Regions from separate parts of the Roseibium sp. SCP14 genome, predicted to be linked through region 2. Evidence: riboswitches for the same ligand, from Rfam matches in the RefSeq annotation. Region 2 holds a riboswitch; each other region holds the start of a gene.
The links. A riboswitch is a leader RNA that binds a small molecule or an ion and turns the genes downstream of it on or off. The one in region 2 is predicted to bind S-adenosylmethionine.
Positions count from the first base shown of each region.

Region 1: linked by a shared signal. The riboswitch ahead of ABLQ08_RS06060 (hypothetical protein) and the one ahead of ABLQ08_RS04650 (O-succinylhomoserine sulfhydrylase) in region 2 are both predicted to bind S-adenosylmethionine.
Region 3: linked by a shared signal. The riboswitch ahead of ABLQ08_RS00870 (homoserine O-succinyltransferase) and the one ahead of ABLQ08_RS04650 (O-succinylhomoserine sulfhydrylase) in region 2 are both predicted to bind S-adenosylmethionine.

Region 1 covers NZ_JBDZYH010000001.1:1,318,936-1,325,492, forward strand. The annotation lists gene ABLQ08_RS06050 (glutathione S-transferase N-terminal domain-containing protein) at 1-521, opposite strand, end outside; gene ABLQ08_RS06055 (SlyX family protein) at 719-931, shown strand; SAM-I-IV-variant riboswitch at 1,104-1,228, shown strand; gene ABLQ08_RS06060 (hypothetical protein) at 1,270-1,578, shown strand; gene yciA (acyl-CoA thioester hydrolase YciA) at 1,583-1,969, opposite strand; gene ABLQ08_RS06070 (hypothetical protein) at 2,152-2,373, opposite strand; gene ABLQ08_RS06075 (group III truncated hemoglobin) at 2,367-2,867, opposite strand; gene ABLQ08_RS06080 (RrF2 family transcriptional regulator) at 2,965-3,396, shown strand; gene ABLQ08_RS06085 (Crp/Fnr family transcriptional regulator) at 3,393-4,082, opposite strand; gene ABLQ08_RS06090 (ChbG/HpnK family deacetylase) at 4,315-5,112, opposite strand; gene ABLQ08_RS06095 (ArnT family glycosyltransferase) at 5,219-6,557, opposite strand, start outside.
Region 2 covers NZ_JBDZYH010000001.1:1,010,930-1,017,486, forward strand. The annotation lists gene ABLQ08_RS04620 (hypothetical protein) at 23-427, shown strand; gene apaG (Co2+/Mg2+ efflux protein ApaG) at 444-845, opposite strand; gene ABLQ08_RS04630 (CDP-alcohol phosphatidyltransferase family protein) at 1,009-1,626, shown strand; gene ABLQ08_RS04635 (LysR family transcriptional regulator) at 1,638-2,522, opposite strand; gene ABLQ08_RS04640 (LysE family translocator) at 2,621-3,241, shown strand; gene ABLQ08_RS04645 (Stf0 family sulfotransferase) at 3,253-4,032, opposite strand; gene ABLQ08_RS04650 (O-succinylhomoserine sulfhydrylase) at 4,289-5,488, opposite strand; SAM riboswitch at 5,532-5,611, opposite strand; gene ABLQ08_RS04655 (2'-deoxycytidine 5'-triphosphate deaminase) at 5,755-6,557, shown strand, end outside.
Region 3 covers NZ_JBDZYH010000001.1:178,071-184,627, reverse strand. The annotation lists gene ABLQ08_RS00885 (ArsR/SmtB family transcription factor) at 1-191, shown strand, start outside; gene ABLQ08_RS00880 (SDR family oxidoreductase) at 305-1,024, opposite strand; gene ABLQ08_RS00875 (GrpB family protein) at 1,382-2,002, shown strand; SAM-I-IV-variant riboswitch at 2,115-2,220, shown strand; gene ABLQ08_RS00870 (homoserine O-succinyltransferase) at 2,258-3,205, shown strand; gene dld (D-lactate dehydrogenase) at 3,344-5,062, opposite strand; gene ABLQ08_RS00860 (TRAP transporter large permease subunit) at 5,120-6,557, opposite strand, start outside.

The DNA of each region.
Region 1 (6,557 bases), 310 kb from region 2:
ATAAACCCCTGCCCTTCCAGCTGCCTGTCCAGAACACCAAGCAGACGGATGACTTCGTCGCGGTAACGCTCGAACGGGCGGCGATCCTCATACTCCTTGCCGGCAAATTTATGGAAGAAACCCAGCTGGCCCGTCATCGGCCCCAAACCACCCATCTGCCACATGACCCATTGGATAGCCTCGTACTTGGCGGCCGGATTTTCCGGCAGCAACTTGCCGGACTTTTCGGCAAGGTAAAGCAGAATGGCGCCGGACTCCCACAGGGTCAGAGGTTTCCCATCAGGCCCGTTCGGGTCGATAATCGCCGGAATCTTGTTGTTCGGGTTGAGTGAAAGAAACTCGGGAGAATGCTGATCACTACTGCCGAAATCCACGAGGTGGGGCTCATAGGGAAGACCGGTTTCCTCCAGCATGGCCGACACCTTGATGCCGTTCGGTGTCGGCAGGGAATAAAGCTGGATCCGGTCCGGATATTGGGCCGGCCATTTGCGGGTAATCTGGAAATCGGACAAGGCGGTCATGAATTTCTCTCGTTGAAGTGATTTTCCCCGGATACGAATATCGGGTTTCCGGGTTTCATATAAGGCATTTGCCACTGATTTGAACCATCGGCAAGATACGATGAATGGATTTGTTCTTTTGTGATAATCCGCCTATACGTGCGCTTCACCGTTCCGGGTGTGAACCGCATTATCAAACTACAAGAGGGAAGCCGGAAATGGCCAATGAACATGAGGCCCGGATTGAAAAGCTCGAAATCGACCTGGCTCATGCAGCCCATACGATCGATGAACTCAGCGGTGTCGTCGTTGAACAGGGAAAACAGATTGACCGGCTGACGCGAGCACTCAATAACATGACGGATCAGGTGGAAGAACTGATGGAAAACGTTCTGCCGGGTCACCAGATCGAAAAACCGCCGCACTACTGACGCGCTATTTTCGGTCTGCAATTGAGGAGCAGCCAGCGGCGGTTCCGCCGAAACGGCAGCGGCCTGAAGGGAACCGCCCTGCCAGCTGTCTGCCGACAAAGGAATTTCCATCATGAACAGATCTGTCGCATACAGACAGACTTGCCAAGGTCGGAAGGACATGGCATAAGCCAGCCATCATCAAGAGAAGGGCTGGCGCCCTCGCCAACCTGCCAGACCGGGCAAGGTGGTTTCCGCAACAGGGATGCGGTCGGTTTGATCCTCGTTAGAGGCTAATCGGCAACGAAGCGGTTGATTTTCATGCGCCAGTCCTCCTCGGGCAACCGATGGAGGATTTTTTGTCTAAACAGCCATTTGCCGGAATTGCGGCCGATCTGATCGAAGACCATCTGGCGGCGGAAGTCGAAATTGCCGGATCGGAGATCTGGCAGCAAGCTGCCGAGGATTGTGTCCTGGCGCGGATCAAATGTCTGCGCCTCATCGGCGGTCTGCCGCGTCACAAGTCCCCCCTTCACCCGGATGAACGCATCGAGCGCCTGAAAGCGCTGCTTCACCTGTGGGCCAAGGGCTGCACCTGTGCCGTGGACGAAGACCTCTTTGCGGATATCCTCAACCGGCACAGGCCTCAACCGGCATTTTCCAGCTGAACGGTCAGTCCTTCTTGGGGACCTGACGTGGTTTGCCGTCGTCGTCGACCGCGACCATGGTGAAAATCGCCTCGGTCACTTTTTCGCGTTCGCCATACCGATGGCGCAACGCCCAGGCTTCAAGCTTGATTTCCATGGAAGAATTGCCGACACGAACAACGTCGCTGTAGACGCAGAGCACGTCACCCACCTGAACGGGCCGGATGAACTTCATCTTGTCGACCGCAATAGTCACGACGCGTCCTTCGGCTCGCTGTCCTGCCTTGATGCCGCCCGCCAGGTCCATCTGGGACAGAACCCATCCCCCGAAGATATCGCCATTGGCATTGGTGTCGGCAGGCATTGCCATCGTGCGCAATGTCAGTTCACCGCTCGGTTCGTCGTCGCTCACGCCTCAACTCCCTCAATTTCAGTTGAGACCAGAGTAACGTGAGTGGACAAGAGCACAAGGGTAGCTGTTCAGACGATGAGCATCAGGATCAGCATGATCCACAGGGGGAGCGGTGCGGCAATCCAGATCAGCAGAATCGGCAACCCGCGCGGCAACAATTTCGACATCGACATTTTCCATTCCTAACTGAATGACGGCAATTCGGCGACCGTCAGGACCACCAGAGCGAGCATGCCGGTGACGAAGGCAAGTTTCGCACTGCCGATAAGCGTGCGCCCGGCAACATCAAGCTTCGGCAACGGCATTTTGCGCGAGTCCAGATACATGGACATCAACATGATCGAAAACACGGTGAACCAGACAGCCACGAGTGCCTCTGCTACAAGCACTACTCCGACTAACATGATCCGCTCCAGTGCGTTTCGCGGGAGGACAGTTCCGGGGGCGGCTCCGCACCGGCAATTCCGAATGTCGCAAGCCAGAGGCTTTGCGCGATGCGTTCGGCAACCGCAATGATCTCGTCGGCAAGTTCGGGAACGAACAGCTCGCGGACAACCGGACGAAAGACGCTCAACCATTCGGCATAATCGGAGCTTACCAGCTCCTTCTGCTTCAGATGGGCCGGCACCGGCTTGCCCTTGTAGGCGCCGTTTTTCAGCAACACGGCCTGCCAGAAGGTTTCCATTTTCGGCAGATGTTCCTGCCACTTGCCTTCAAGACGGCGTTCGAAAATTTCTCCAAGCCGCGGATGCTGACGGACACAGCCGTAGAACGTGTGCACCAGCACGTGGATCGATTGTTCGTCGACGTTTTCATACCGCTGCAGACGATCACCGGCTTCGGGCACGACACGCCTTTGCAGTTTGTATCGGTTCGAAGCGGAATTACGGGCTTCCATCGCCGCCTCCAAAACATTCATTTAAGATGCATCTTTTAAATGACACAGACACGCGCTAAAATCAACATCTAATATGAATGTTTTATAGGACCCTGCTATGCGCCTCAGTCAGGCCAGCGATTTTGCGTTGAGAATTCTGATGGCCACGGCTCAATCGGACGCACCGCAAACCGTCGACAAATTGAGCGAGCAACTCGGGCTGGCCAAGTCCCATGTGATGAAGATCGTCGCACATTTGGCCAGAGGCGGTTATCTGGAAACGACGCGCGGACGCGGCGGCGGCATACGTCTGGCCAGATCACCGGACAGCATCCGCCTGGGTGAAGTCGTCAAACTGATAGAACCCGATCTCGGCGTGGTTGCCTGCCTGAAACCCCAGCCGGCAATATGCGCGTTTCTGCCCCGTTGCGCCCTGAAAGGCGCGATGGCCCGGGCCGCAGAAGCCTTTCTCGACAGCCTAAACTCGGAAACGCTGGCGTCGATCCTAGCAGGAACCCAGGTGGCTTCCCTGCTCGAAGAAGCGGACTAAAGCGTCGATGCCTGTTCCAGGAAGTCGATCTGTTCAAGACAATAGTAGCCGGAAATCCGGCTGATCGTGCCGGAGCGCTTCCAGTCATTGAGCACTCGGCTGACGTTTTCGCGGGCGGCACCTGCCATGTTGGCAATATCAGCCTGGCTGAGTTTGTAATGAATCAGAACACGACCATCATCAAGCGGCTTGCCGAAGGTCTCGGAAAGCTGGAGCAGAGTTTGCGCCACACGGCCAGGGAGCGGCAGGAAAGAACGCGCGGCAAGGACGTCGTTTGCATGCCGCAACCGCTTTCCGACGATAGACAGCATATGACGATAGACAGCAGGATGTTCGTCGGCAAAACGTTCAAATGCAGCCTTGTCGATAAAAGCAAGGTGGGCTTCTTTCAACGCGCTGACCGTGGCAGATCGTGGCCGCCCATCGAGCAAGGCGAGTTCTCCGACCAGATCGCCAGGTCCCAGCACCGCCAGTAGCTGTTCATCACCTTCCACCGACAGAAGCGACACTTTCAAAGACCCTTCCAGAACCGCATAACAGCCGTTTCCGGGATCGCCATTTTCAAAGAGGATTGTACCGGCAGCAATTTTCATAGACCTGGCAAGGCGGGACAAACCCACCGCCAATTCCGATTCAAGCCCTTCAAGAGAAAAGCTGTTCTTCAAAAAGTCTCTAATTTCCGTCACGCCTGACCCCTGCCTGTACTTATGCCGACACCAATTTTTTTTGCCCAAGCGCAATCCTGTGATTTCCATCACGTGCAATCAAGCAAAATATCCCTATATCAAAGGACATGGAAGCGGGGTCGCCCCTCCCCCCTTCTTGACCTCCACGAAAAACGGCTCTGTTCCCCGCAGGGCCGTTTTTTCGTTGTACCGGCATTCAATGCACAAAACCGCAGGCTGCCGGTCATCAAATCTAGTTCAAAAAAACATCCTTTTTGTCCAACGTCCGGAAAAACCGGTCGCTCGACAGAACTTCATACTGGCATTCGCGAATGGCAATTTTCTTGCGCGGCTCATTCCGCCGCAGCCGGTCGTCAGCCTGGCCCGGGATCGCTGCTACGAAGCTCCGGTCGCTCATGCCGTCAAAGTGATTGTGCAACAGCCGGTGCAGTTCTTCAGCGTCGCTTATCTCCGGCAGAGGCTCTGCCTTGGGGAGCATTTGCAGTTGATACGACTTCGCCAGTCTTGCAAGTCGTAGCGTCTTGAGACCGGAGCGGATCGGCGACACGACCAGTGGCGGATTGTCGAAATCCGAGCTTTGCACCGCCTTGAAGACGAGACGGGCCAGCGAGGAGCGTTCAAGCAAACCTTCCCGCACAGCAATGAAATCCGGCTGGCGCTTCATCAGCACGCTGTATCTCGCCAATTGAGCCTGCGCTTCCTCGAACAACAGTTCGTCGGGCAACAGCCGAAAGAAGGCCCGTCTTTGGAGCTTTTCCCTCGTCATCATGCGATCGCCGTAGACTTCCTGCATACGGGCGCTGACGGGAGATACGCGGTCGCCACTGAAAGCCAGCGTCACGCCGAAGAGCACCTGATCGCCGACCTTTTCTGACAATTCCTGAAGCGGTCGGAACTCTCTTGGCCACAATTCCGTTGCCACCAGCGCTCCCAGCGCGCTCAAACGGCCACGTTCGGCCAGGTCCCGCAAAGCGCGATCGACCCCGAAAGCGAGACCATAATCAAGAGCTCCAAGTGTAATGCGCTTCATGAATTTCCGCGGGCGGACCAGATGCTGAAAGTACTTTCTCTTCCCTGCGGCATTCGCAGAGACTTTGCAAGTATGTTGTTCGCGTTTGCTGAAGGATCCTGCCAGTTCACCTGACTTCCATCGGCTCGAATACCGGCCCGATTGGACCTTCGATCCGATAGACGACGAGATCCTCCAGCCGAACACCGTCCACCTTGCGCTCCAGCTCTCCAAGCTCTTTAACGCTCGAGAAGGATTTCTTGAGATCGCCTTCCTTGTTGCGGCGCTTTTCCGTGACGTAGAGACCCGGCTTGCCGAACAGGTTCATGTCCGGTTCCGGCGCCATGATATAGCGAATTCGTTCGGTAAGCTGGACGACCGGCACCGTATCTTTCAGGAGGTAATCGATCTGGCCATTCAACCCGTAACTGGTCGTCGCAACATAAGCTGCGCCTTCTTTCGTCACGAACGCCCGAACCGCCTCACCAATCTCTGGCCAGCCCCGCAGCTGGAAAGTCGGGTCCTTGCGGGCAAACTGACCAGTTACCGGCGACACGGCATGGATTTGCACCACCACCGCGATCAGGACGCCGAGACCAACGCCTCCGGCAGCGAGTCGTTTCCAGAAGGCCTGATCAGCACGTAGTCCGGCCACAAAGACTGCAGCGGCGATCGCGAATGCCGGAAACAGCGGGGCGGGCCAATTGGCCTGAACCCGCGAATGCAGGGAATGATAAAGAAGGTAAAGTATGAAAGGCAACGCAGTCAGGATCAGCAAGGATGCAGCGTTTTCCCTCTTGCGGAAGGCTCCGAACAACGTCACAGCACCAAGACCTGCGAGGATTGCAATCAGCGGGTTGAGAAGGCCGATCAGGGCCCCAAGGAACTCGAAGATGTACTTTGCCGTGTAACCACCGCTTCCGGCCCTGCCGAACTGCTTGTAAAAGCTCACCCACTCGTGAGCATGGTTCCAGTAAAGGACCGGCAAAAAGCAGATGACCGCAATCGCTCCTCCGGCCCAGAGCTGCCAGGTTGTCCACCATCGGCGTGAACCGGGCACCCAGAGGAGCCAGAGTACAATCCCCGCCCCCAGGAAGAGCACCGAGTATTTCGCGAGCAGGCCGCACCCCGCCATCAGGCCGACCATCAGCCACCAGTTGGCGTTCCGTGAACGGGAGAGTTCGGCAAGCGCCCACAGGCTGAGCCCCCAGAAAAATACGGAAGGGGCGTCAGGTGTTGCCAGTATGCCGCCGATCCCGACCAGCAGACTGGAGTTGAAAAAAAGCACCGCCCAACCGGCGACCCGTTCGTCAAACAATATGGAAGCGGTTCGCCAGAGGGCGAGCGTACCGATCAGACCGGTCAATATCACCAGAAAGCGGACCGCAAAAACGGTATCGCCAAAAATCGCCTGCCCCGCCGCGATCCACCAGCCGATCATCGGCGGATGGTCATAATAGCTCAAC
Region 2 (6,557 bases):
CTGCGGGGTGTGGAGACCGGGAATGAGCAATTCCTCTTTCGGAAGTCACGTCAGTGTGCGTTACCCGCTGAGGCGGCATCGACAGCATGTCGCCATTCAGCAAAGGGCAGCACAACGCGCCCGGCGCGTTACCAGCGCCGCACAGCAGAAACCGGTTAACTGGGGTGCCCGAATGCTTTTGGCCCTCGGCGGCTGGATATTCGGAGTTGCAGCGGATTCTCTGGTACTGTTTGCGGAGGATCACTTTCATCTCGCCAAGGATCGTGATCCTGATCTTTTTGCCTGGGTTCTCGGAACAGGCTTTGCGGGACACGCGATATACGTGATCTTTGCAGCGCTTTTTGTTGCGCTGCTTACAGCCTTTGATCGCCAGAAATGGGTTCTCTGGCTTCTCATTGGGTTTGTCGGCGGCCTTGCGAGTATATGAAGCCCTGACGATACTGTCAGTTCAGGCTGCGGATGGCGTCCGGCAGATCGAGCGAAAAGGCCGGGATCATCACTTCGAAGAGTGTTCCGTCGGGTCGCTCCATGGAATAGGAGCCGGCCATGATGCCGTTGTCGGTTGAAAGCGGGCAGTGCGAAGAATATTCGTAAGTTTCGCCGGGCTCGATCACAGGCTGTTCGCCAACGACCCCCTCGCCGCTCACGATTTCCGAGCGGCCAAGACCATCGGTGATCTGCCAGTAACGCGATTTCAGCTGCACAGGCTCGGTAGTGCCGTTATGGATCTCCACCATATAGGCCCAAATGAACTCGCTTTCTTCCGGCTTCGATTCATCGTCCAGATAAAACGGTTCAACGGAGACTTCGATCCCATCGGTAGTGGCGCTATAACTGCCGGACACGGTTGTTCCTTTGCTTTCAGGCTGGAGCTTGCATGCTTCGATCCTGTTCTTTCAGGAGGCGCTTATAGGGCGAATGACGTAAGCGTGAAAGATACTTACTTGTGATTTCCGGAAGGATTTTGCATGAACACCGCTGAATTTACCAAAACCAAGTGCCCATCCCATGCTCGATGCCTGCCTTCGCCCCCTGATAGATCCACCTTTGAACCGGATGGGGCGGCAGCTGGCGAGCGCCGGAGTCAGCGCCAACAGCGTCACTCTTGTGGGTTTTGTACTCGGTCTGGGAGCTGCTGTCTCGATCGCTCTTGGTGAATTTCTGCTCGGATTTTTCCTGATTGCCTTGAACCGGTTCGCTGACGGGCTCGACGGAGCAGTCGCAAGAGCCGTTGGGAAAACGGATCTGGGCGGCTACCTGGACATCACGCTCGACTTCTTCTTTTACGGTGCCATCCCGCTCGCTTTCGCAATCCAGGCACCGGAAGCCAATGCTTTGCCCGCGGCGGCTCTCCTTTGCAGTTTCTACGCAAACGGCTCCGCCTTCCTGGCATTTGCAATCATGGCTGAAAGGCGTGGCCTTTCCACCGACAGGCAAGGAAAGAAATCGCTGTACTATCTAGGTGGGCTCGCTGAAGGCACCGAGACCATTACCTTGTTTCTGCTGATGGCCCTCTTCCCGCACTGGTTCCCGGTGCTGGCTTGGATATTCACGATAATCTGTCTCGTTTCGGCGGCTTCGCGAGTGCTCATCGGCGTAAAATCTCTTGACCGAGATGCCAGCTGAAGTTGTTGGTCCTAATAGTCAAAACGTAAACAGAATTGCCAAAATCGCTCGACAGAAGCCGAACGGGCAGATTTTTCCTTGCGAACGAAGCCGATGGAACGGGGCGCTTCCGGGCGCAAAGGCAATACACGGTAATTGCCCGAGTTTTCCGGCAGAGCCAACTCCGCGATGATTGAAACGCCGAGTCCTGCCTCAACCAGGGCCACAATCGAGTTCACCTGCAGGATCGTGTGAACCGTTTTCGGCATCTTACCTTCAGCCGCAAACCAACGCTCCACCATCGGGCCGCTGCCCCCCTTGGTCAGAACAAACGGGTACTCGGCCATCTCGGCAGCGCTCACGCCAGACCTTCTGGCCAGCGGGTGACCAGTCCCCATGATCGCAACAAGCTTGTCGGTAGTGACCGGAATGACGTCGAGCCCGTCTTCCTGCGGAACTGTCATGACCGCCATGTCGACAATTCCGTCTTCCAGCACCTGCTTCAACTCACCGTCGGGAAATTCCAGGATTTCCACCGAAATGCCGGGATAACGCCGCGCAAATGCTGCAAGCGTTCTGGGCAGGATCTGAAAAGACGCGGACGAACCGAACGATCCCAGACGGACGGTGCCCGAACGATTGTTTGCTGCTTCGTCCAAATTCTGAAGGACCTGCTTTTGTAACAGTCCGGCCCGTTCGGCGTAATCGGCAACAATTTGCCCTTCGTCAGTGAGGTTCAACGGCCTTGCTCCCCGCTGCAACAACGGCATCCCAAATCGTCTTTCCAGTTGGGAAATCCCTTTGCTGATGGCGGGTTGGCTTACGTTGAGCGACCGTGCGGCCTCGGAAACACTGCCCGTTTCCCGGATCAAATTGAGAGCCCGGGCGATTGTCATGGGAATGTCAGCTTCATTCATAAATCGACCAAATTTTATAACTTCAGGTTATTTCACTATGTAACACATGTCTGAGATTTATCGCACATCCTAATTCACTCTCCTTTCGGATGCGCTTCATGTCTCTAGAAACCTGGCTTGCCTTTGTCGCAGCTTCCCTCATCCTGACCGTGACCCCCGGCCCGAGCATTCTCCTGGGTGTGGTCCACTCGCTCAATTACGGCACACGCAAGACGCTCTTTACGGCTCTCGGTGACATTTCCGCCAACATGCTCCAGATGCTACTCGTCGCGGTGGGCCTCGGCATCGTGATTGCCAGTTCTGAACTTGCGTTCCAGGTGATCAAATGGGCGGGCGTCCTGACCCTGATCTACATGAGCCTGCGTCTCTGGCGCTCCGAACCCCGGCTGGAAGGCCTGCAAACTGACACCGCGAATGCCCATCCGATGCGGTTGTTCGCGTCCGGCTTTCTCGTTGCATTCGGCAACCCGAAGGCCTTGATCTTCTTCACTGCGTTTTTCCCGCAGTTTATCGATCCTTCAGCCGACCTCACGGGTCAGCTGATGGTCATGTGTCCGACGATGGCTGCGCTGGATTTCACTTTCGTCATGCTTTACGCGCTCGGTGCGAAGAGGCTGCTGGGCTTCCTGCGCAGCCATCCCAAGATCCTGAACAGGTTGAGTGGCGTGGCCCTGATGAGTGCTGCCGGTTTCATGGGAACGCTTGCCAGAGGCGGGTGACCGCTTTCGCGCTAAACGTTGCCTTCGCGCAGCTCCATCGCAAACCTGTCAATCCATTCCCGATTGGTCGCGTCGGAGAGTTTTGCCACAGGTGGTGCAATTCCTCGCGCCGCCTCGTGTTCAAATCCCAACGCGTCGAAGATGCGTATCAGCGCGGCTTCGGGGTCTGAAGAGAGTTCATCATAGGTTATTTGCAGGGGATCAATACGTTCCGCCGAGAACCATCGCGCCCATTCTGCTTCATATGCGTTCATTTGCCTGAAATGGCTGGCTATCAGCTCTGTGTCATAGACAGGGTCTTGCGGTTCGGAAAGTCGCTCCAGTTCCGTTCCATCCGCAGCCTTGTGCCAAAGACCGGATTGAGTGGCTTTCACGAAAGATACTGCCTGGGCGATCTTGTCCTTGCGCGTCAGGTGAATGAACAAGGTCTTGCCAAAAGCCGCTTCGATCCGGGCACGGTCAGTCGGCAACTCGGGATGCAGAACTTTCAGTTGCCTGGAAAAGAAGTCAAAGCTCTTCCTTTGCATCCTCAGGCCGAATACACCCGTCCCGTTGCTTCCCCGCTCTTTCGCAGCCTGAAAGATTGCCCGCAGTCTTTCCATGTCCCCGGAGAACTGCTCGGCCGTAAGGTCATAGGACTTCAGCCACTTGTCGAGTGAAGGCTCATGAAAATGAGAGTCCGGACTTCCCGCTTTTCCCGTTGCAGCAAGAAGTTTGCACAACAAGGTGCTGCCGCTTCGCGGCGAAGTGCAGATCACCAATGACTGAAAATTCGTCTCTTGTCCGGTCAATCTCACACCTTCCGTCCAGATGCCCAAGAAAACAGCCCGCCGGATTGCAGAAACCATCAGAGCGAAACTGGCATGGCACAGCATATTGGAGTTGCATAGCCTCAATCAGCGGGCTTGAAACATCAGAGAGTGCTGAGTGGCGCGGGGGCAACAGTTGTGCCCCGCCAAAGGCCTGGACACTGTTGCAGAGATGGATCATCAAACAAAAAACCCCGGCCACAAGGACCAGGGTCTGAGCTGCAATTTTTCTGATTGATCAGATTGCTCTGAGTGCTTTTTCGACATCTTCCAGAAGATCCAACGGATCTTCCAGGCCGACTGAGAGGCGCAGAATGCCATCGGAGATGCCGAGTTCTTCACGCGCTTCTTCACCAATCGACTGGTGAGTTGTGGTTGCCGGATGGGTAATCAGGCTTTTCGCGTCGCCGAGATTATTGGAAATCCGAATGATGTCCAACGCGTTGGTGAACCGGAAAGCGGCCTCCTTGCCACCCTCCATCTCAAAGGCAACCATTGTGGAACCACCGCTCATCTGGCGTTTGGCAACATCAGCCTGGGGATGATCATCCCGCCCCGGATACATCAAGCGGGAAATTTTTGACTGGCCAGCCAGGAAGTCGGCAATCTGGCCAGCGCTTTCGGTCTGGCGCGCGACACGCAGCGGCAGGGTTTCCAGGCCCTTCAGCAGCACCCAGGCACTGAACGGGCTCATGTGAGGGCCTGTGTGCTTGACGAAAGGCATGACCTCATCGGTGATCCACTCTTCATCGGACAACACGACACCGCCGAGACACCTGCCCTGCCCGTCAATGTGTTTTGTGGCCGAATAAACGACAACGTCGGCGCCAAGCTCTAGCGGCGACTGATAAAGCGGCGTTGCAAAAACGTTGTCGATGATCAGGCGTGCCCCGATGTTTTTGGAGATTTCGGCGACAGCCGCGATGTCGATAACCTCCAGCGTCGGGTTGGTCGGGCTTTCCAGGAACAAGGCCTTGGTGTTCGGCCGAACGGCGGCCTTCCACTGATCGATGTCGGTGCCATCGACAAGCGTGCTTTCAACACCGAAGCGCGGCAGCAGTGTCTCGCAGATGTAGCGACAGGACCCGAAAAGAGCCTTGGCGGCGATTACGTGATCGCCAGCCTTTACAGAGGCCATCAGCGCGAGGTTGACGGCAGCCATGCCGCTTGCGGTGCCTCGGGCAGCTTCCGCCCCCTCGAGCGCCTTGATGCGGTCCTCGAACATGGCAACGGTCGGGTTGGCGTAACGGGAATAGACGAACCCCGGGTCCTCGCCATTAAAACGAGCTTCGGCGGCTTCGGCACCGTTATAGACGAAGCCCTGAGTGAGATAGAGTGCCTCCGAGGTCTCACCAAAGGGCGACCGCGTTGTGCCGCCATGGACCAGCGTGGTTGCAGGGCGCCAGTTTTTGTTACCGGTCTTGGTGTTCTCAGTCATGTCTCGTTCGCTCCAAACGCAAAAAACCCCAGCCTCAAGACCGGGGTTCGCACCTCCGGCCTTTTTAGCAACTTGTTTAACGTGGCTGCAAGCCGGCCGGCCCAAATCACCACGAAGTGCGTTCCTCCTACGTGAAAACACCTCCAAGGTCAATTCATTTGGTGCTGGTCGTCCTTCACAAAAGAACTTTGGGAACGAGAATGCCTGTTGGCTGGAGCCCCTGCATCCGTTAAGGACTTTATCTGAACAATTTGCAGGTTAACTCGATGAACGTGGCAGCGGGTCAGGTCTTGAACGGAAGCGCAACTCTTTCAGCCAACGGCATCTTGCCGGAACGGATCATTCAGGCGATGTTCGCCGCCGGAGAGATTTCGGCAGCCGAGCCACCGGTTACCGGCCAGATTCAGCCGGCCAGCCTTGATTTGCGTCTTGGTCAGGTTGCCTATCGTGTTCGCGCCAGTTTTCTGCCCGGTCCTGACATCAAGGTTGCCGACCGGCTGGAGCAGCTGAAGTTGCACACGGTGGATCTGAAGGACGGTGCGGTTCTGGAAACCGGTTGTGTCTACATCGTTCCGTTGCAGGAGAGCCTTGCGCTCGCGTCGGATATCTCGGCAACGGCGAACCCCAAGAGTTCCACGGGCCGCCTCGATGTCTTCACACGTGTCATCACGGACAACGGCCTTGCCTTCGACACGGTTCCGGCAGGCTATACCGGACCGCTCTACGCGGAAATCTCTCCGCTGACCTTTCCCATTCTTGTGCGGACAGGTTCCCGGCTCAGCCAGATCCGTTTCCGCCGCGGGCAATCGCTGATCCCTGACAATGAGCTGGAACACGTTCACAAGACCCATACCTTGATGAGCGGCGGCAATGAGCGGATCGGAGGTGGCGTACAGCTGTCGATCGACCTGGAAGGTGGCGGCCCCGGCAGCCTGATCGGCTATCGCGCCAAGCAGCATTCCGGCCTGATCGATGTCGACCTGGTCGGCGCCCAGGACCCGCTTGATTTCTGGGAACCGATTTACCGGCGTCAGTCGGCGGAACTGATCCTGGATCCGGACGATTTCTA
Region 3 (6,557 bases), 830 kb from region 2:
GCGTCTGCATGACGTTGATCGCGGAGGCGTTGGGTGTCGCCCAGCCAACTGCCAGCAGGCATCTGGAAATCTTGAAGCAGGCGGGTTTTATCACCGTCCGCAAGCACCAGAAGTGGTCCTACTGCAAACGCAATGAAGCCGTGATCCAGGATTATCTGAATTGGTTGCAGCTGGAGCTGTCGGTCACATAGAGCTCGAGGGTAGGCGAGGCCTAACGCTTTTTCTCTGCATCGCCCTCCGGCGTCTTTCGCAAGCGATGGTGGACAGGAACCGTCCTTGCAGCCAGGGGCAATTGTCACAGTCCTCAAAATGAGGCTTTGCCGATGGACTCTCCGCCATCAACATGAAGTGTCTGCCCGGTGATGAAACCGGCCTCTTCGCTCAGGAAAAAACAGATTGCAGCGGCAAGTTCGTTTGGGTCACCAAGCCGCTTGACCGGGATTATGTTGGTGTAGGCAGCTTCCTCGGGACTGCCAGGCGGTGCAAAGGAGCGGAACATCTTCGTGTCGGTGGAACCTGGTGCCACCACGTTGGCCGTGATGCCTTCAGCGGCAAGCTCAAGCGCCCAGTCCCGGGTCATGCCGATCAGGGCAGCTTTGGCCCCGGCGTAAGATGTGCGTTCCAGGCCCCCGAGCACGACAAGGCTGGCAATGTTGACGATCCGCCCCCATTGCTCATTGCGCATATGGGGCAGCGCGGCCTGCGTAACCTGAACCGCGGTGCGTATGTTCAGGTCGAGAACCAATCTGAGTTTGTCGAGCGATACGTCCTCAAGGGGTTGTGTTTCAACAATGCCGACATTGTTCACGACACCGCACAACCGGTGTCGTGATGCTATATCGGTTAGAACGGAGGCCGTGGCGTCAGCGTCGGTCAGGTCAACGGATATGAGCTCGCCTGGAAAGGTTGGGTCGCTGTGGCGCGCCAGGCCAATGACGGTCTGTCCGTCACGGTTCAACCGCTCGCAAACCGCGCGGCCAATGCCATTGCTGGCGCCGGTAACCAGAAATGTACGCTGCTTCATGTCCGTTTCTTGGCCAACTTTCATGCCGCTCCAGCCCGTGGAGGGGTTTTAACATGGATAGCGGTCTTCATACACTTCAGGCGTGCATGTGCCGGACGTGGCTTGAAGAGAAGAGAAGGAAGGCGGAGGAGAAGCCTGGCTCTGAAGGAATATGACGGCAGGTCAAACTATCGATGCTGCAGGACGGAAATCTAAAGTTCGGAATGGTCGATCAACAGAGAGTTTGAGATTTGTCCGTTTACGGTCGCTGGCGTCCAGCTTGGTTTTGACTGAACTGAACCAACATTCGAGTATCCTTTCAGCTGTCCTTCCTGCGATAGTGCGGCGTTCCGGATAGATGAAAACCCGTGAGAAGACTTGTGGCGCATCCGCGCAGAACATCTGGATTTGTTGTTTTCAGGCCGGTTCAACAATTTTGAGGTCCGCATGTTTCGAGATACTCAGGTTATTCATATTGCGCCTTATGACCCTAGATGGCCCGACCGCTTTCTTAACGAAAGAAACCAGCTTCTGTCCTGCCCCGATTGCCCGTTTCTTGAGATCGAGCACATCGGCAGCACGTCTGTGCCGGGGCTGGTTGCCAAGCCGGTCATCGACCTGATGGCATCGGCAACTCTGCTGGAGGAGGTGGAGGCATTCCTGCCTCAATTGAAGAAACTAGGTTATCAACCGCTGGACGGTGGCTTCCGCCGCAGGAGGTCTTTCGGGCGTTCTGCGAATGAGGGGAGTGAAGCGTACAACCTTCATATCGTTCCGGCGTGTCAATGGGCCGATAAGGACGAACGCCTTTTCCGCGACTGGTTATGCAGCCATCCCTCTGTCGTTCAAGAATACGCGGCGCTTAAGAAAGAACTCGCCGCAATGAACCTCCCGACCATCGCCGACTATACGGACGCGAAAGGTGAATTTATCCGGTCAGAAATCCAGAAAGCCCGTGCCGCATTTGGCAAGCCAAGGCGAACCGACTGGCGGGAATAAAACTGGGCCGCACAAGTCACTCACACGAGAGTCGGCAAATGGGTTTTGTCAGCAACTTGAACGATTTGTGATAATTCACCGTTGCCAATTGTGATCCGGCAACATAAAAAGAGCGTCGCATTACGAGTTGGGGCGACGCCCAACGCCAACCTGCTGCTCCGAGCAAGGTGGTGCTCCGAAAGGGGAATGTGGCCGAACCGGCAACCAAGCGGATCTCGCCATTAGCGTCGTTTCAGCAAAAAGGGATCGACGCACGTGCCAATTAAAATTTCCGACAATCTTCCCGCCCGCCGCTCACTGGAATCCGAAGGTGTGATCGTGATGCGTGAGGCTGAAGCCATGCGGCAGGATATTCGGCCGCTGCGGATTGGTCTGCTCAATCTGATGCCGAACAAGATCAAGACGGAGACACAGATCGCACGCCTGCTCGGGGCCACCCCTTTGCAGGTCGAGTTGACGCTTGTGAGAATGACGGATCATGTTCCGCAGAACACGCCAGCGGAACACATGGAGGCCTTTTATCGGCCCTGGGCGGACATTCGAGACGAGCGCTTTGACGGTTTCATCATCACCGGTGCTCCGGTGGAAAAGCGCCCCTTTCTGGAAGTGCGCTACTGGCCGGAGCTTTCGGAAGTGTTCAACTGGACACAGACCCACGTCCATCGCTGTTTCATGATCTGCTGGGCCGCTCAGGCCGCTGTTCATCATTTTCACGGCTTGCCCAAACACCTGCTTCCTGAAAAGCGGTTCGGCGTGTTCAAGCATCGAAATCTCGCTCCGACGTCTCCCTATCTGCGCGGCTTCTGCGATGAGTTCGAAGTGCCGGTTTCCCGCTGGACAGAGAACAGGCACGAGGACATTCCGGCAGAGAGCGGATTGAAGGTCCTGGCGGAGAACGACGACAGCGGTCTCTGCCTATTGGAGGACCCGGCACGTCGCATGCTTCTGATGTTCAATCACTTGGAATATGACACCGAAACGCTTGGCGAAGAATTCGTTCGCGATGGTGGCGGCAGGCTGCCTCAAAACTATTTCCCGGAGGACAATCCCTCGCTGCCACCGGAAAACAGCTGGCGCGGTCACGCGCATCTGCTGTTTGGTAACTGGATCAACGACATGTATCAGACAACGCCGTTTGATCTTAGTTCCATTGGGCAGACTGAGAACGTAGAGGTGGCAGCGCCCATCAGTGCCGGTGCTTAGTCAGAGGAAACTGCCTGCAAACAGTCAGCTGGAATGATTTGTCTGAGCGGAACTGGCTTAGACGTTTCTGGAGTTCTGTTGCTGGGGGACCTTTCAATGCCCCCCCCTGAAACGCTGAACAGATGGCGTCGAGATTGGTTACTCCGCCGCGTTTTCGTGGTGCTTGGCGCAGCAGGAATGACCGTAGTTCCTTTCACGCGACATCTTGCCGATGCCGGGATTGAAGCTGTTGGTCGGGTCAAGTGACCTGTAGTGGTCGGCGAGTGCCGGTTTGGCCTCATAAAGATGTCCGACATTGTGCTCCGCCGGGTATTCGGCTCCACGCTTGTCCAGGAGCTCCAGCATTCTGGCCTTCAGGGCCTTGGGATCTGAACCTTTCTTCACGACATAGTCCTGATGCAGGACATGACAGAGGAAGTGGCCGTAGTAGAGCTTTGCCTCAATATGCTCTTCGAGGTCTGCCGGCAGTTTCTCAAACCAGTCGGCATCGTTGCGGCGCAAGGCTATGTCGAGCGCAAGAATGTCCTCGCATTCGTTGGCATGGACAGCGCCGTAGCGCACCGCGGCTCCCGCGGCGGCAAACCGATGCAACATTGCTTTGCCGGCCTCTTTGTCATCACAGCGATACCATCCGTCGGTGCCAAGCGTGTCGGCAAGTATGCTTTCTGTCTGCGCTGCGCTCGGACCCGAAACCTTCAGGATCAGATGATGTTCGAACCTGTCGCGAAAATCTCGCATCCGGCGCGGCAGTGCTTCGGGAGCCAGGCGGGACAGGAACTGCATCGCTCTGTCGGTCAGGTTTTTCGGGAGGAACGGGATTTTGTTCAGCCGGGCGTCCATGGCGCCTTTCAGTGCGAAGAACAATGGCAGTCTGTCAGTGCCGAACCAGTCGATCATCAACACCGTGTCCTTGCCATACTTGTGCGCGACGTCGAAACACTCACGGTGCAGGTATTCGCCGCTGACGGGTAGTTCCGGCAGTTCCGTCAACAGTCGTCGGCGCAAGGCCGTCAGGTCGGCTGGGGAATTGGTGCCGATGTAATAGACCTTTTCACCGGTTTCGATGGGAAATGTATCGAGGCGCACGGCAAAGACAGCGATTTTTCCAGCTGAGCCGGATGCCTCGTGAAGCCCGCGTGGATCGGCATTGAACCGGGCAGGGGTTGCGGCGTCGACATCTCGAACGCGGTCGCTGTAGCTGTCGTCGGAGCCACGGCCTGCGTCACCAATCACGCGAGTCGGATCGATTTCATTGCGGTCGAGTTTTCCGAGAATCTCTTCCGGTGATTGCCCGAGGTCGATTCCCAGGTGGTTGATGAGTTCAAGTTCGCCCGCGGCATTGATCTGCGCGAAAAGCGACAGCTCGGTGTAGACCGGTCCACGTCGCACGAGCGCGCCGCCTGAATTGTTGCACACTCCGCCGATGATGGACGCGCCGATGCAGGATGAGCCGATGACCGAATGAGGTTGACGGCCGTAAGGTTTCAAGAGCTTCTCAAGGGTGAACAGCGTTCCGCCTGGTTGGCTGACGATCTGGTGGCCTTCGTCGAGCACATGGAGTTTGTCGAGGCGCAGCGTTGAGATGATGACCACGTCCCGATCATAGCTGCCTTTCGGTGTGGAGCCTTCCGTCAGTCCGGTGTTTGCTGCCTGCATGATGGTGATGCAATCGGCCGCAACAACGGCTTCAAGAACGCGCCACATCTCGACAAGTGTACCTGGCACAACCACCGCAACCGCTTCGCCTTCTCCGGATCGGAAGCCTTTGCGGTAGCGTTCGGTCTTGCCTTTATCCGTCAGGCAATGACGGTTGCCGACAATCTTTGTCAGGTTCCGGATGAGAATGTCGCGGGTCATGGCAGGCCTCGTACCTGGAAGGAACGGCGGGCCGCAGCGAGCGGCCCGCTGGTTGGTTCAGTATGCGACCGAAGGCAGCCAGGTGGCGAGCGCAGGCCACAGGAACACCAGGGACAGGCCAAGCAGCTGCAGCAGCACGAACGGAATGATCCCTTTGTAGATGTCCGTCAACTTGACGCCGTCGGGGCAAACCCCTTTCAGGTAGAACAGCGAGAAGCCAACGGGAGGCGTCAGGAACGAGGTCTGCAAAGTCACCGCCACCAGGATCACGAACCACACCAGGGCTGGTTCATCCATTGCGCCGAAGCCTGGAATGTCGAGACCAAGCCCGTTGACGATCGGGCGCATCAGCGGCAGCACGATCAGCGTGATTTCGATCCAATCAAGTACAAAACCGAGCAGGAAAACGATGCCGAGGATGAAGATCACGGTTCCGCTCGGGCCAAGCCCGGTCGACATGACCATATTTTCAATGAGTTCGTCGCCGCCGAGTTCACGAAGCACAAAAGAGAACACCGTCGCACCCAGGAAAATGGCAAAGATGTAGGCGGTTGTGTTGAAGGTGGCCTTCAGAACGTTCCATGTCTTCGTGAAAGTCAGCTTGCGATAGGCGAGCGCCAGCAGTGTCGCACCGATGGCGCCAATGCCCGAGGCCTCGGTGGGAGTACAGATACCCGCAAAGATCGAGCCGAGGACCGCAAAGATCAGGGCCAGCGGAGGCAGCAGGGCGACAAAGATATCCTTGATGGCTGCCCAGTCCGGTGCGCGGGCGCCTTCTGGGGCCGGAGCTGCTTTCGGATTGAGAAGCGCCAGACCGAAGATATAGAGCAGATAGATCGCCCCCAGCAGCATTCCCGGAATGGCCGCCGCCATGAACAGGTCACCGACGGAAAGCGCCATCTGGTCCGCCATGATCACCAGCATGATCGACGGCGGAATGAGGATGCCGAGCGTGCCTGAAGCGGCAACGACACCGGTCGACAGCGTCTTGGAATAGCGGTGCTGCATCATGGCCGGCAGGGAAAGCACGCCGAGGAGCACGACGGAGGCGCCGACGATACCGGTCGAGGCGGCGAGGATGATGCCGATCAGAGTGACGGTGATGGCAAGGCCGCCACGCACGGTGCCGAACAGCCGGGTCATCGAAGTCATCAGTCGTTCGGCGACACCACTTTCGTCCAGCATCAGGCCCATGAAAATGAACATCGGCAATGCCACCAGGACGGCATTGGACATGACGGCATAAACCCGGTTCACAACGGCTCCGAGCGTCAGATAATCAAGGCCGGTGAACGTGTCTTCAAGTCCGGTCCAGGCCATGTTGCCCATATCGAACTGGTAAGCGAGCCCACAGAAGATCATGCCCGTACCAGCCAGCGTCCAGGCCACCGGGAAACCTGTGAAGAGCATGCCGACGAAGCTCATGAACATGGCGATGACGAGCATTTCCTCGGTCGTTTCGACCAGGGTCGAAAGTCCGGCTGTCACCAGCACG